DNA from 2 places in the Rhodococcus sp. NPDC054953 genome. Region 1 is predicted to be linked to the other one. Evidence: riboswitches for the same ligand, from Rfam matches in the RefSeq annotation. Region 1 holds a riboswitch; the other holds the start of a gene.
The links. Region 1 has a riboswitch for cyclic di-AMP ahead of ACWF62_RS15345 (transglycosylase family protein). Riboswitches for the same ligand answer to the same signal wherever they lie in the genome.
Positions count from the first base shown of each region.

Region 2: another riboswitch for cyclic di-AMP. It lies ahead of ACWF62_RS16570 (NlpC/P60 family protein); the one in region 1 lies ahead of ACWF62_RS15345 (transglycosylase family protein).

Region 1 is NZ_JBSGXD010000022.1:21,456-28,786, forward strand. Features, by position in the region: gene ACWF62_RS15335 (helicase-associated domain-containing protein) at 1-1,553, opposite strand, end outside; gene ACWF62_RS15340 (hypothetical protein) at 1,614-1,805, shown strand; gene ACWF62_RS15345 (transglycosylase family protein) at 1,869-2,501, opposite strand; cyclic di-AMP (ydaO/yuaA leader) riboswitch at 2,506-2,692, opposite strand; gene ACWF62_RS15350 (glycosyltransferase 87 family protein) at 2,842-4,254, opposite strand; gene ACWF62_RS15355 (YccF domain-containing protein) at 4,251-4,658, opposite strand; gene ACWF62_RS15360 (hypothetical protein) at 4,658-4,909, opposite strand; gene ACWF62_RS15365 (cold-shock protein) at 5,042-5,455, shown strand; gene ACWF62_RS15370 (DUF2771 family protein) at 5,530-6,030, opposite strand; gene ACWF62_RS15375 (MFS transporter) at 6,079-7,331, opposite strand, start outside.
Region 2 is NZ_JBSGXD010000025.1:35,189-42,519, reverse strand. Features, by position in the region: gene ACWF62_RS16595 (hypothetical protein) at 1-186, shown strand, start outside; gene ACWF62_RS16590 (hypothetical protein) at 295-1,392, shown strand; gene trpD (anthranilate phosphoribosyltransferase) at 1,478-2,512, shown strand; gene ACWF62_RS16580 (Lrp/AsnC family transcriptional regulator) at 2,555-2,830, opposite strand; gene ACWF62_RS16575 (DEDD exonuclease domain-containing protein) at 2,867-4,561, opposite strand; cyclic di-AMP (ydaO/yuaA leader) riboswitch at 5,020-5,183, shown strand; gene ACWF62_RS16570 (NlpC/P60 family protein) at 5,196-5,762, shown strand; gene ACWF62_RS16565 (C40 family peptidase) at 5,975-7,018, shown strand; gene ACWF62_RS16560 (peptidase MA family metallohydrolase) at 7,093-7,331, shown strand, end outside.

The sequences.
Region 1 (7,331 bases):
ACCCCGGCCTCCCCGACCCGGTAGACGGTGGCGGCGCCAGCGGATTCGACGTCGGCGACCAGTGTGATCTCGGCGAGGAGGCCGGGCACCAGCGGCCCGGGCGCGATCACCGTCAGGTCCGCCTGCACCAGCACGTGGTCGATCGGGGTCGGCAGCGCCGCGACCATCTCGGCGAGCACCGACTCCGGTGGGCCGTCGTGCAGCAGGCTGCGCCCCGGCGACGACAGCGCATCCCTGCCGATCAAGCCGACGGCGGCCGCCTCGGTGAGGGTCCGGTCGATCGCGGCGGCGCCGAGCCTGGCCGACCACCGCGGCCGACGCCAGGCCACCACGTCGGCGACCTGGGCGGCGCTCGCCCCGACCCCGGTACCGAGTTCGGCGACGATGTCGAGCAGGAATCGGCGTTCGCGGGGCGCCGCCGACGCGCGCGCCTCGTCGGACAGCGCCGCGATCGGCTTGTCATTCGGGTCCCGCAACCCCACCAGCCACGGCAGGCGCTGCAGGTTCAGCCACACCTGCGCGAGCAGTTGCCACCGATGCGCCGCGGCCGCGTCGAGCCAGCCGTCCGCGGCCGCGGTCGGCGCCCAGTAGTCCTCGCCGGTGTCGGCGGCGGGCGGCGGGTCGGGGAGACCGCTGGAGATCAGGCCCGCCCCGGCCTGCAACTCAAGCAGCAGCGCGAGCCGCGACTCGTCGACGCCGACGATCTTGGCCAGCCTGCGGATCTCCCGGACGCCGAGTCCGCCGGCCCGGAGGCTGGGCGCGGGGTGGTCGCCGAGCGCAACGAGGAGGCGCTCGCAGTGCCGGAGCAGTTCCAGCGCCTCGCCCGCGGCCGCGGCGTTTACCTCGGCGATCCGGTGTTTGCTGCCGCGGATCGTCGGCGGGGTCAGCGTGGTCGGGTCGGTGATGGTCTCGCCGCGCAACGCCTGCCCCACCTGGACGGGCAGTTCGACGGTCTGCTCGTCCCGCCAGGACAGTAGGCCCGCCGCGAGCAGCCGCTGCACGGGCCGATCCGGTGGGGTGCCCGGCGCGGCGTCACGGGTCCGGCCGACCGGGGAACTGTGCGCGAGGGTGTCCAGCAGTCGTCGCTCGTCCACGGTCAGCGCGTCGAGCGCGGCGGTGATCTGGTCGGGTGTCAGGGCCGTCGTTGCCGGGTCCAGCCGCCACGAGAGGGCCTCGACGGCCGCCGGGGTCACCCGCAACACCGTCGTCCCCCACACCAGGGCCCGCTGCCGCAGCGCGGCAAGGGCACGGTCAACGGCCCGGGCGGGTGCCCGCCCGGCCACCGCGTCCGCGAGCTGGTCCCGCCGCACCCCGGCCGCCGTCGCGCCGTCGCGGCCGAGCAACCCGAGCAGGGTGAGTTCGAGCACGTCGAGGTCGTCGGCGACGCGAAGCACCGAGACGCGCTGCTCCGCCCGGGACGCCAGCACCGTCAGGGTCGACGGGGGCGGGACGGCCAGGTCGGGGCGCAGCCGCAGCAGGTCTGCCAGCTCGGCGTCGGTGCGGGTGGCGAGCCAGGACGCGAGGCTGTCGGGGGCGGCGTCGGTGTCGGTCATCGCATCCAACATTAGTGACCTGGGCTGTACGGGATACGAGGTCGATGTCAAAATGGCCTCGTGGCTAACAATGCGAGCAAGCGATACGTCGACAACGGCTGGCCGGAGCACGTCAAGGAGGGCGACCACGCGGTCACCGAGCTCTCGTCGACGCGGTCCGGTGGGCTCTCCCCGTTCGGTGAGGAGACCGAGTTCCCGCGGCCGGTGTCCGAGCTGCCCTACGTCCATCCCGTCACCGTCATCAACCGCTGACGCCAAGGCGAGCAGCAGAAAGGCCCCGCACCGGTTTGGTGCGGGGCCTTTCTCGTGCACTGGCTAGCGCTGTGCGACCAGCGGCGCGTAGGTCTTGAGGAAGTCGATGACCTGCGGGTTGAGCTTCGCCTGCTCGTACAGGGACTCGACCTGCGGGTCGACGGCGATGCCCCGGGCCTTCACGGCCTGCAGGGTGCTGTCGAGCCGGTCGAACACATCGGCGGTGCCGTCGGTGGTGGGGATGCTGGTGACGTCGGGGGCCTCCGCGGCGGGCGCCGGCGCGGGGGTCTCGGCCGCGGCGGCCGGAGCGCTGCGCTGCGTCGGCGCGCTGGCCAGCCCGAGGCTGGACGAGCAGGACGGCCAGGCGCCCCACCCCTGCGAGGCGAGGACCTTCTCGGCGACGGCGATCTGCTGCTCGCGGCTGGCCTGGTTGGCGGTGGCCGCGTACTCGCCGCCGCCGTGGGAGGTCCACGTGCTGGGGGAGAACTGCAGCCCGCCGTGGTAGCCGTTGCCGGTGTTGATCGACCAGTTGCCGCCTGCCTCGCACTGCGCGAGACGGTCCCAGTCGGAGTCGGGGGCAGCGCTTGCGGGGGCCGCGAAGGCCGCGCCGGCAGCGCCGAAGACTGCGGTGGTGACGACGACCTTGGCTGCCGTCTTGCGGGTGTTCGTGGGCTTGCGATGGCGTCCAGCACTCATGGGGTTTTCCTCTCCGCACGCGCCTGCGAGGTCAGCTGTCGGGTTCGGGCTGAGAGGTCGCCCGGCCGTGTTCGCTCCGTGACCGGCGCAAACAGCGGCTTCACCCCAAGGGAGGCCTGGTGCATGCCTCCCGGTGTCCACTGGGGACGTGGGTCCCCCGTCCTTGTCCCTGGGTTGATCTGTGGGAATCCGTTCCGCGGGACAAGGTTTGGCGCGGCGGTTCGGACTGGCCGGAACACCGACCGGTGACGACCGTACGTGGCCGATCGCGGTGAGTCATCTCCTACGGGAACGGCGTGTTTCCCGCGGTTTCGGCCGACCGCACCGGCGTCTGTGCAGGTCAGCTGGTTGCGGCTCGGTCGAGACCCGGCTGTGACCCAACCGTTATGTGAGGCAGATCACATGGCTCCGCTGGTGTTTTCGGACCCGCCGCGGGGCCGGTCCGCGCCAACGCGACCAGGGTGGTCGCCGCGATCACCACGAACAGCAACGGGTACACCGCGGCGAAGATCGGTGCCAGCGCCGCGGGCGCAGGCACCATGAACAGCCCGATCCCGTACACGCCGTCCGGGAACCCGTGCGCCCAGATCAGTAGCGGAAGCGCGAGCGCGGCAGGCAGCAACCAGGCCACCGCGCGGCCGCTGCGCAACGCCCGATCCATCGCCAGGATCAGCAACGGCACGAACCACACCCAGTGGTGCCCCCACGAGAACGGCGAGACCGCGCACGACGTCAGGCCGCACAGCGTCACCGCGAGCAGCGCGTGCCCGCGCCGGTGCGCGAGGAGAGCCGCGGCAAGGCCGAGTCCGGCGAGGGCGACCGCGACACCGAGCCACAGCAGCCGCGGCGGCTCGGCAAGATGCAGCCACCGCGCCAGCACCCCCGAGGCGGATTGATTCGCAGGCCACGCCGTCTCGCCGATCCGCGTCGAATGCCAGATCACCCCGGTCCAGTAGGCCCGCGAATCGGAGAAGATCACCACACACCCGACCGCGACCGTCGCCGCGAAGCCCGCCACCGCGGTCGCCGCGGCCCGCCACTGCCGGGTGAGTAGCAGATGCACAACGAACAGCGCGGGCGTGAGCTTGATCCCGGCCGCGATGCCCACCCCGATGCCGCGCAGCCTGCTGCCGTCGGGCCTGCCGAGATCCCACACGATCAGCAGCATCAGCAGCAGGTTCACCTGACCCAGCCAGATCGTCGTCCGCACCGGCTCGATGACGCTCAGGACCACGGTCAGCAATCCGGTGGCGACGTACAGGGTGCGGTTGGCGCGGTACCCGAGCTGCCGCCAGCACAGCAGCACCACCAGGTACAGGGCCACGAAGTTCACCAGGTAGCCGAGCAGCGTCGTCATCTCCGGCGAGAACAGGCGCAGCGGCGCGAAGATCACCGCGGAGAACGGCGGGTACGTCCACCACATGCCGCCGTGCAGCGCGTGGTCGTAGAGACCGGCATCGGTCAGGACGGTGGCGCCGCCACTGCGATAGACGAGCAGGTCGAGACCGTTGCGGAAGAACCCCCACAGCGGCTGCCCCAGCGGAATCACCCGGTCGTGCGCGACGACGGTGGCGGCGGCAAGGACGGCGAGGACACCGAGAAACCATGGGCGCGCGGGGAGCGTCCGCCCGGCGCCGGTGCTCGAGGTCCGCTCCGCGTCCGCACTGGAGGGCCGCCCCGCGTCCGTGCTGGAGGCCCGCTCCGTCCCCGTGCTGGAGCTCCGCTCCGCGTCCGTGCGGGGCGGCACACTCATGCCGGATATCCCGCCTGATAGGTGCGGGTCGTCCCGACGTCGACGATGTCCTTGCCCAGCGGCATCAGCGAGATCGGCACCATCTTCAGGTTTGCGATGGCGAGCGGGATTCCGATGATCGTGATCGCCATCGCGACCGCGGTCACCACGTGCCCGATCGCCAGCCAGATCCCGCACAGCACCAGCCAGATCACGTTCCCGATCAACGACCCCACACCCGACGTCGGCTTGTCGACGACCGTCTTGCCGAACGGCCACAGCGCGTACAGGCCGATCCGGAACGACGCGATGCCGAACGGGATGGTGACGATCAGGATGCAGCAGATCACGCCGGCGAGGAAGTAGCCGAGCGCGAGCCACAGCCCGCCGAACACCAGCCAGATGATGTTGAGGACGATCCGCATCAGTGCTCCCCGCCTCGGGTGCGGCGACCCGCGAGCAGGGCCGCGCCGATCCCGCAGAGGAATCCGATCGGGCAGAGCAGGGCCAGCAGATACAGCGCGAGCCCGGGGGTGTGTCCGGTCGCCGCGATGACGAAGATCGCGACCACCGCGATCAGGCCTGCGAAGAACAGGACCATCGCGGTGCGGAACAACAGCCCGCCGCCGGACGGCGTGCTTGCTGGGGAATCGGTGCCGGGGGTTCGTGGTGCCACGCCTCCACGGTATCGCCAGCAAACCCGGGTGCCCGGCAGGGGCACGCGGAGGTAGACTGCGGGCATCGCGTCCCACGCTCGTGGGGCGCGTTCGTTTATGTGGTCGTTTTACGTGGATGAGCAGGTGACGCGGTGCCTACCGGCAAGGTGAAGTGGTACGACGCTGAAAAGGGCTTCGGCTTCCTCTCCCAGGATGAGGGGGAGGACGTCTACGTCCGGTCGTCGGCGCTGCCCGACGGGGTCGAGGCCCTCAAGGCGGGCCAGCGGGTGGAGTTCGGCATGGCCGCCGGTCGGCGTGGCCCCCAGGCGCTGAGCCTGAAGGTGCTCGACCCGGCGCCGAACCTGCGTCAGTCCGGGGCGGGTCGCCGCGACGACGCCGCGCGCAAGCACACCCCCGACGAGTTGCACGGCATGGTCGAGGACATGATCACCCTGCTCGAGGCGAAGGTGCAGCCGGACCTGCGCAAGGGTCGGTACCCGGACCGCAAGACCGCCCAGCGGATTTCCGAGGTGGTCCGGGCCGTCGCCCGCGAACTCGACAGCTGAGTCGCACACCCCCCCGTGGTGAGACGCGAGGAGCCCCCGGTCGTGACCGGGGGCTCCTCGCGTTGGTGCACCGCTCACTCGGCGGAGGGCGCGGCCTCCGGCAGATCCGGCAACGTCTGCAGCGCCCACACCGGCGCGAAGTCCCGGGACGACGGCTGCTGGATGATCACGCCGAGCAGCTGCTCGTTCTCTTGGGTCGGCACCGTCACCGAGTAGTTCTCGTCCGGGGTGTAGTCCCGGTAGCCCTCGAACACCTCGCCGGTGCGCGGGTCGCCGAACTGGACGTTGAGCCGCCACTCGCCGGCCGCGATGTCCCTCGGCAGGGACAGCTGCAGGGGGGAGCCCGCGGGCACCGGCAGGTACGCGACCGTGAGGTCGGCGCAGCGCATGGTCGAGTCGCAGACACCCGCCTCGACGTCGACGGTCTTGCCGTGCGCATAGGCGGTGATCGTGGGCAGGGTCTCCGGGGCGTCGCGGACGAGCAACGCGGTGACGGTGGCGAGACCGCCCGCGGCAACCAGCGCCACCACGACCACCGCCGCGAGGATCTTCTTCGTCCGGGCTTGCAAGCTCATAGTTTCCATTCTCGGTCGTCGGGCCCGCCCGGGGTGGCGGGATCGTGGTCAGGTGGTGCGGGCGCCGGGGCCGACGGGGGCCTCCTGGTGCGCGTGCTCGGGGCGCTTGCCGCCGAGTCCCGGCAGCAGCGTCCGGCCACGGTACGTGAGGACGGTCTGGGCCAGGCCGAGGGCCAGCACCACCGACACGACGGTGAAGCCGATCCAGTACTGGGTGGGCAGCAGGACCCCCAGTGCGCCGCCGAGGACCCAGCTCAGCTGCAGCACCGTTTCGGAACGACCGAATCCGGACGCGATGGACTCCTCGGGCAGGTCCTGTTGCAGCGAGGCGTCGAGCGACACCTTCGCCAGCGCGCTCGCCCCGGACGCGACGAGGGTGGCGAGTGCCGCGGTGAGCAGGCTATCGGTGACCGCGGCGACGACCGCGACCGCGGTCACCGCCGCCGTGCAGCGCAGCACGACGACGGCGGGCCTGCCCAGCTTCAGTCGGGCCCCGGTCGCGTTGCCCGCGAAGTTGCCGATGCCCGCCGCCGCGCCGACCAGGCCGAGCATCGCCGCCTGCATCCACGGCTCGTGTTCGGTGCGCGACTTCGCGACAAACGCGATGTACAGCGTCAGGAATCCGGTGAGCACACGGATGGTGCCGTTTCCCCACAGCCCGGTGATGGTCGCGCGGCCGAGCGGCTGCCGGCGCTTCTCGGGCGCGATCGCCTCCCGCTGCTCGCGGGTGATCACCTCGGTGACGGCGTCGTCGCCGTGGTAGGTGAGGGTCGCGGGCACCTCGCCCTCGGTGACCTCCACCCAGGCGGGGATGCGCATGCTCAGGTACGCGCCGAGGACGGTGAGCGCGGCGGTGAACCAGAGCACCCCGGTGGAGTGGAATGCGAATGCGATCGCGCCCGCTGCGCCGCCAGCGACGATGGTGCCGCCGATCAGTCCGAACACCGTCAACCGCGAATTGGTGCGGACCAGGTCGATGTCCGGGGGAAGCACGCGCGGGGTCACGGCACTCTTGAGCACCGAGAACGACTTGCTCAGCACCATCATCCCCAGCGCGCACGGGTACAGCGCCCAGCTGTCGAAGTTGAACACCAGCAGCACCGCAAGGACGGTCCGCAGCGCGAACGACGCGGCGAGCGCGATCCGCCGACCGCGCTGCAGCCGGTCGAGTGCCGGTCCGATCAACGGGGCGATGACCGCGAACGGGGCGATCGTGATCAGCAGATACAGTGCCACCTTCGTCTTGTCCTCGCCGGTGGCCGCGGAGAAGAACAGGGTGTTGGCGAGGGCGACGGCGAGCG
Region 2 (7,331 bases), on a different contig from region 1:
CCAGTAGACGCACCGGAGGCGGCCCCCGGCGACGAACTCGTCGCCCTGACCCTGGTGCGCACCCAGGCCCTCGACGCACTGCACTGTGCGCAGGAGAAGTCGCGGATGGCGGGGCTCGCGCAGCGGGCGGGGGGCACGGCGGTCGGATGGGACGCGCTGCAACCGGTCGGCGGGGACGCCGGCTGACCCGAGGCCGGCCCGGCACCGGGGCGTCCGATACTCTGCCGCGGCGAAACGCACGACGGTCCCGGGGAGGGCGCGCCGTGCCGGGGGATCACATGGGGGTTGCGGGTGTTGCGTGGTGTCGTATCGGTCGGTCTTGCGGTGGCGCTGTGCCTCGGGGTGTCGGGATGCGCCCAACTCGAGGGCACCCCGATCCCGGCGAGCGACGCCGCGGCCGCGCCGGATCCGGCCGCTGGCGGGTCCTCGGAAGCCTCGGAGGGGGGCTCGTCGGGCGCGCTGGTCGACCTGATGGCGCGGATCCGCGGCACCGACAGCTGCGCGATCCACGATCGCGGGTACGCCGAGCGGTGGGGCACCCGGACCGCCGTGAACACCGGCCCGGGGCTGTCCGGATGCACCCTCGTGGTCGGCGACGGTCAGGGCCCGATCCACGTGTTCGAGCTGACGATGGGCAGCGCGCGGGCGCGGGCCGACATCGAGGCGAACGCGGAAACCGTCGGCGGGCACACCGTCTACCGCGATCCCGGCCCCGACGACGACATCTCTCGGGACACCTGCTGGTATCACCTGCCGCAGGTGGACGACGGTGACGCCTTCGGCCGCTACGCGACGCTGCGCGTGCGCCGGGTCGGGTCCGACGGCAAGGCGATCGGCGAGTGGCCGGACCGCTGCGCGGCGGCCAGCGACTACCTGGCCCGGATCATCGACCGGATCGTGGCGCTGCCGCCGCGAGCGGTCCCGGTCGAGGGCCGCTCCCTGATCGGAAAGGACCCGTGCCTTGAGGACCTGGTGCGCGCGAGTTTCCCGGACTGGACCGTCCACCGGCCGACGGTCGGCGTCGGCCAGTGCGGGTACGGCCTCACCAGGGACGGCGAGGCGTATCGGGTGGAGGTCGAGGTGCTGTTCAGCCTCAACCCCGAGCAGGCGCTGTACGACGGCGCGCGGCCGATCACGCTGGCAGGCCTGACCGGGATCGAGTCGTCCGACGGCGTCCCCGATCCGGGCCAATGGGAGCGGCCCCGGTACTGCGGGGTGAACCTCACCTACCGGCCGTCGGAGCCGGCCGGGGAGTGGAACGGGCACCTGATCGACGTCGAGGTCCATCCCAAGAAGCTCGACGCCGCCGCCGAGGCGAGCGGGCCGATCCCGTTCGACCCGTGCGAGCGGGTGCACGACCTGGCGACCCGGGTCGTCGCCGCGGTCGGGTGACCACCGGCCACCGCCGGTCGTTCCCGGCCGGGACGACGTCATAAGCTGCACCCCGGATCACAGCGACGACGAAGAGGCGGTTGGAATGGGGACGTGGCCCGAGGTGCTCGGCGCTCTGACGGACGGACGCGATCTCGATGCGGCCACCGCCTCGTGGGCGATGGGCGAGATCATGTCCGACAACGCCACCTCCGCCCAGATCGCGGCGTTCGGCATCGCGCTGAAGATGAAGGGCCCCACGCCGTCCGAGGTGCGGGGGATCGCGGATGCGATGCTCGCGCACGCCCGTCCCCTCGACGTCGATTCCGATGCCGTCGACATCGTCGGTACCGGCGGCGACCGGCAGCACACCGTGAACATCTCGACGATGGCGTCGGTGGTGGTCGCGGCGGCCGGGGTGCGGGTCGTCAAGCACGGCAACCGGGCCGCGTCGTCGAAGAGCGGCGGTGCGGACGTGCTCGAGGCGCTCGGTGTCCGGATCAGCCTGGACCCGGCCGCGGTCGCGGCGTGCGTGCGTGAGGTGGGGATCGGCTTCTGCTTCGCGCCGACGTTCCATCCGGCGTTCCGGTTCACGTCCGGTCCCCGCAAGGAGATCGGCATCCCGACGGTGTTTAACGTGCTCGGACCGTTGACCAACCCGGCCCGCCCCCGCGCCGGCCTGATCGGGTGCGCGTTCGCGGACCTGCAGCCGGTGGTCGCCGGCGTGCTCGCCGAGCGCGGGGTGACGGCGCTGGTGGTCCGCGGCGACGACGGACTGGACGAGATCACCACCTCGACCACCAGCACCGTGTTCGTCGTCGAGGGTGGGAAGGTGCGCGAGGACCGGATCGATCCGACCGCGGTCGGGGTGGCCCGGGTGCCGCTGGACGCCCTGCGGGGTGGGGACGCCGAGGCGAACGCGGTGATCGCGCGGGCGGTCCTTGCCGGTGACCGCGGCGCCGTGCACGACGCTGTCGTGCTCAATGCGGGTGCCGCGATCGCCGCCCATCGCGGCCTGGGCGGCGACCTGACCGAGGCCCTGCGTGCGGGGATGGGCAGGGCCGTCGAGGTCATCGACAGCGGCGCCGCCGCGGCGTTGCTGGACCGCTGGGTCGCGGTCAGTACCCGCCTCGCCGGCTGACCGCCAGCCCGCGCCGAGGCGCGGCGGCGGCGCAGGCCGGTGTCACTCGCCGATGGAGAAGGCGGCCTCGACGTCCGCGCTCGCATAGGAACGGAACGCGATGTGGGTGGTGGTGCGCAGCACCCCGTCCACCTTGTTGATCGAGCCCGTCACCACATCGGCGATCTGCTCGTGGTCGCGGACCTTGACGATCGCGATCAGATCGACGTCGCCCGCGCACGAGTACACCTCGGACACCCCGGTGATGTCGGCGACGGCCTGCGCGGTCTCGGGGATGCGGTTCGCCTCGGCGTGAATGAGGACGATGGCGTTGATCATCTCGCTCCTTACTAATAGGGGTGGGTGGTCCTCAGCCTAGGACGCCGCGCCCCGCGCGAGCGCGCACCACTGCTGCCACGCGCCTGCACCGTGCGCGGGTTCGGCGTACCCGTGGCTGGTGCGGACGATCCGAACGCCGGGGCCGTCGAGCCAGGACGCGATCAACCCGACCTCCCCTGCCGTCGCGCCACGCAGCGGCGACGGGTCGGGCAGCACCGTCTCCGCGGACAGCGTCAGGGCGTCCACCACCGGCATCGGCGGGACGCCCCGCTGCGCGACACCCGCGGAGGCGAGCCTGCCGCTGCGGATCACCGCGAACTCCCAGCCGCCGCCGTCGCGGGGGCGGGCCGCGATCAGTTCGTCGACGGCGGCGACCGCGGCGAGCCGTTGGCAGCGGCGCAGCGCCGTGCCGAGGGCGGCGGTGCGGTCCCGCTGCCGGGCGGCGCTCTCGAACAGTTCGGTGGTCGCGAGGTGGTCGATCCGGGCGCGCAGCCGGTGCAGGGCGGTGTCGTCGGCGCCGCGGATGAGGGCGCGGGCGGCGTCGACGGCCGCGCCGTACCCGGCCGGGTCCTGCGGCTCCCCGCCGGCCGGGCAGCCGCCGACCGCCGCGTCCGGGCAGTCCGCCCCGTGCAGCTGATCGGGTCGAATCTTTTTGGTGCAGCTGCGGATTCGGCATGCTTCGGCGATCGTGGCTGCCACGTCGGCGGCGTCGGTGCGGCTCGTGAACGGGCCGAGGGCGTCGGGTCGCGGCGTCCGCGTGATCGAGAACCGGGGAAACGGTTCCTCGGTCATGGTGATCCACCACGCGCGTTTCGGGAACTTCGAGCGGCGGTTGTAGGGCGGGGCGTGCGCGGCGAGCAGGCGCAGTTCGCGCACCGCGGCCTCAAGCCCGTGCGCGCACTCGACGTGGTCGACGCGGGTGGCGAGGGCCACCATCTCCTTCATCCGGGCACGGGTCTCGGATCCGGTGAAGTAGCCGCGGACCCGGCGCTGCAGGTTCACGGCGGTGCCGACGTAGAGGACCTCGTCGGAGGGGCCGCGGAACAGATAGACGCCGGGGGTGCGGGGCAGGTGCGCGGCGAGCCCCCGCTTGCCCCGTTGGGCCGCCGACACGTTGGGCAGGTAATCGACGAGCTCGGGATAGCTGTGCACGCCGAGGTTGCCGACCCGCTCGATCAGGGCGTGCAGAACGTCGACGGTGGCGCGGGCGTCGTCGAGGGCCCGGTGCGTGGGTCGGGTGGTGACCTGGAACAGGTCGGCAAGGGCGGACAGCTTCACCGACGGCGCCTCCTCCCTGGACAGCACCCGGCGGGCGAGCTTGACCGTGCACAGCACCTGGAACGGCGGCCAGGCGAGGTCGAGCCGCGACGCCGCGGCCTTCAGGAATCCGACGTCGAACGGTGCGTTGTGGGCGACGAGGACGGCGCCGCGGGCGAACTCGAGGAAGCTGGGCAGCACCCGCTCGATGCGCGGGGCGTCGACGAGCATCGCGGAGGTGATGCCGGTGAGCTGGACGATGTACGGGGGCACGGTGCGACCGGGGTCGACGAGGGTGCCGAGTTCGCCGATCACCTCACCGCCGCGGATCTTGACCGCGCCGATCTCGGTGATGGCGTCCTCGCCTGCGCTGCTGCCGGTGGTCTCGAGGTCGACGACGACGAAGGTGGTGTCCCGCAGCGGGGTGTCCAGCTCGTCGAACGTCAGCTGGTGTGCGGCGTCACGGGAACTCACCTGGCCGAGGCTAGGCGGCGGCACCGACAGGCCCGCCGACACGCCGTTCCGGCCGTGTTGAGACGAGCGTCACACGAATCCGGATTTGCCGTCGGCGTCGGGTCGGCGCCGCCGTCCCGCCCGGCGGATGTCGCTACCGGGTTGCGGGCTCCATGCGGCGGGCGGCCCCGCGCCGACCGAGTGGTCGGTTGTGATCGCCCGCAGGGTACTGAACTGGACGAACGAACCGTGCTGGTGCGGGTGACGGGCGTCGTCGCCGGGTCCGCGGCAGGCGGCGGGTGAACACAGACCAGGTGGTCGTTATCGGTTTGTGATCAAGATCGGGCCGGACGGTCGGTTGGTGGGCGAAACGCGACAATTGTCCGGTTTGCTCGCCCGATCGAATCGACAGCGGCGGGGGCCTTTCGTAATCTCGTTGAGACCTTGCGGAGTCTTGCCGCGCCACACCGGCGCAGCATCGCGAGGTACCGCCTAATCGATGGCCCGCAAGGGAATCGAATCGGGGACCCACGTTTCCACTGGGGTGAATCCCGTCGGAGCGCAGCCGCGCGCCGCCGGGTAGGGCTGATCTTCCCAGCCCGAACCCGTCAGCTAACCCGGTCGGCGGCAGAATGGAAGAAAGGCCCCTCCTTTCGTGGCAACACCGATCATCAAGGCCCGGCGCGTCGCCGTCGCAGGCATTCTCGCCGTCGGCGCGATCACCGCCTCCGCGGCGCCCGCCCTTGCCGAGCCCGTCACGGTTCCCGGCGTCGGCACCTTCGACATCCCCGGCGTTCCCGCGCAGACCATCGAGATCCCCGGGCTCCCGCAGCTCCCGGTCCTCCCCGGTGCCCCCGCGCCCGCCCCTGCCCCCATTCTCACCGCAGGCCAGAAGGCCGTCGAGGCGGCAGCCAGCAAGATTGGCTCGCCGTACGTGTGGGGTGCCGCAGGCCCGGACGCCTTCGACTGCTCCGGCCTGATCCAGTGGGCCTTCAAGCAGGCGGGCCTGAACCTGCCGCGCACCAGCTACGACCAGGCGGCAGCGGGAACGCCGGTGGCCACCAACGCGCTGCAGCCCGGTGACGTCGTGTCCTTCTACGGCGGATCGCACTCGGGGATCTACGCGGGCAACGGTGAGGTCATCCACGCCGCCACCTCCGGCACCCCGGTCAAGCGCGCCCCGATCGCCTCGATGCCGATGGACGGCGCCCGCCGCTACTGACATCGCCGCTCGCCACGCTCGGGGAAGAAGCGTGGCGGCCCAGCCGCCGACGGGCCCGTCGATCCACACCGGATCGGCGGGCCCGTCGGCGTATGCGGGGGTGGGTCACCGGCGGGCGGAATGTCCGGAACACCGGGGTGGACATCACGGCGGGCCGTTCCGTAACCTTGCCGAGACCTTTCGGTGAAGAAAAGAACAGGAGCACCCGGCACGTGGCGTCACTGAGGACGCGGTCTACCGCGATCGCAACCGGGCTGCTTTCACTCGTTCTCGTCGCGGCGGGCACCGGGCCCGCGGTGGCCGACCCCGCGATCGACAACCCGACGGCCGCGCTCGAGCGGCTCGCGGACCTGTCCCGCAAGGCCGAACAGACCACCGAGGCGATGCACAACGCGCAGATCGACCTCGACTCCAAGCTGTCCGTGCAGCGCGACGCCGAGGCCCGGCACGAGCAGGACCTGCGCCGTCTCGACGAGGCCAGGGCGACGATGGCCCGGTTCCAGCCCGCGGTGGACCGGCTCACCGTCGCCAACTATCAGGGCGGCCGCGTCAACCGGCTGTTCGCGGTGATGGTGTCGGACTCGCCGCAGCAGCTCCTCGACCAGATGTCGACGCTCAGCGTGCTCTCCGCGGACACCGCCGCGCAGGTCCGCGAGTTCACCGAGGCGAGCGACGCCGCGGTCGCCGCGGAGGAGTCGTCCCGGCAATCCGCGGACGACGCGAGGACGGCCACCGAGCACGCCCGCTCGATCAGCGACGACCTGCAGCGAACCCAGAGCGACCTGCAGGGCCAGATATCCCAGGTCACGGCCGCGTTCGCGGATCTGACCAGCGCGGAGAAGGACACCCTCGCCGGGTCCGCGTTCCCGCCCGGCTTCGACCCGTCGACGGTCCTCGCCGGCCTGGTCCCCGGCGCGAACTCCAGTGCCGTGCAGGCGGCGCTCACCCAGGTCGGCAAGCCCTACGTGTGGGGCGCGACCGGACCCGACGGCTACGACTGCTCGGGCCTGATGGTGTGGGCGTACAAGCAGATCGGCAAGGTCCTGCCCCGCTCGAGTCAGGCGCAGGCCGCGGGCGGAACCCCCGTCCGCAAGGAGAACCTGCAGCCGGGCGACCTGGTGCTCTACTACTCCGACGCCTCGCACGTGGGGATGTACACGGGCAACGGGAACATCGTGCACGCCTCCACCTTCGGCGTCCCGGTGAAGGTGGCGCCGGTCGACGCGTACCCGTTCTACGGCGCGCGCCGGTACTGATCATCGAACGGGGGGACGCGCCGCGGCCGGCTCGCCGCACGATCCGGACCTGGGAGGCGCTGGCGCTGGCCGGGTTGCTGACCGTCGTCGCTGGCGCGGCCGGCCTGGTGCTGCAGCAGCCCTCCGTCGAATCGCAGCAGGCGCCAACCGCGGAGCAGGCCAACCCGTTCGAGGAGGCGCGCCGCACCGGGGTCCGCGACCTGCTGGACCGATGGTCGGCGGCCGTCCGCGCCGGGGACGAGCCCGCGCTCGCCGCGCTGTTCGACCCGGGCGCGATGCCCGAATTCCTGCCCTCCGAGGTGCGGAGGATGCA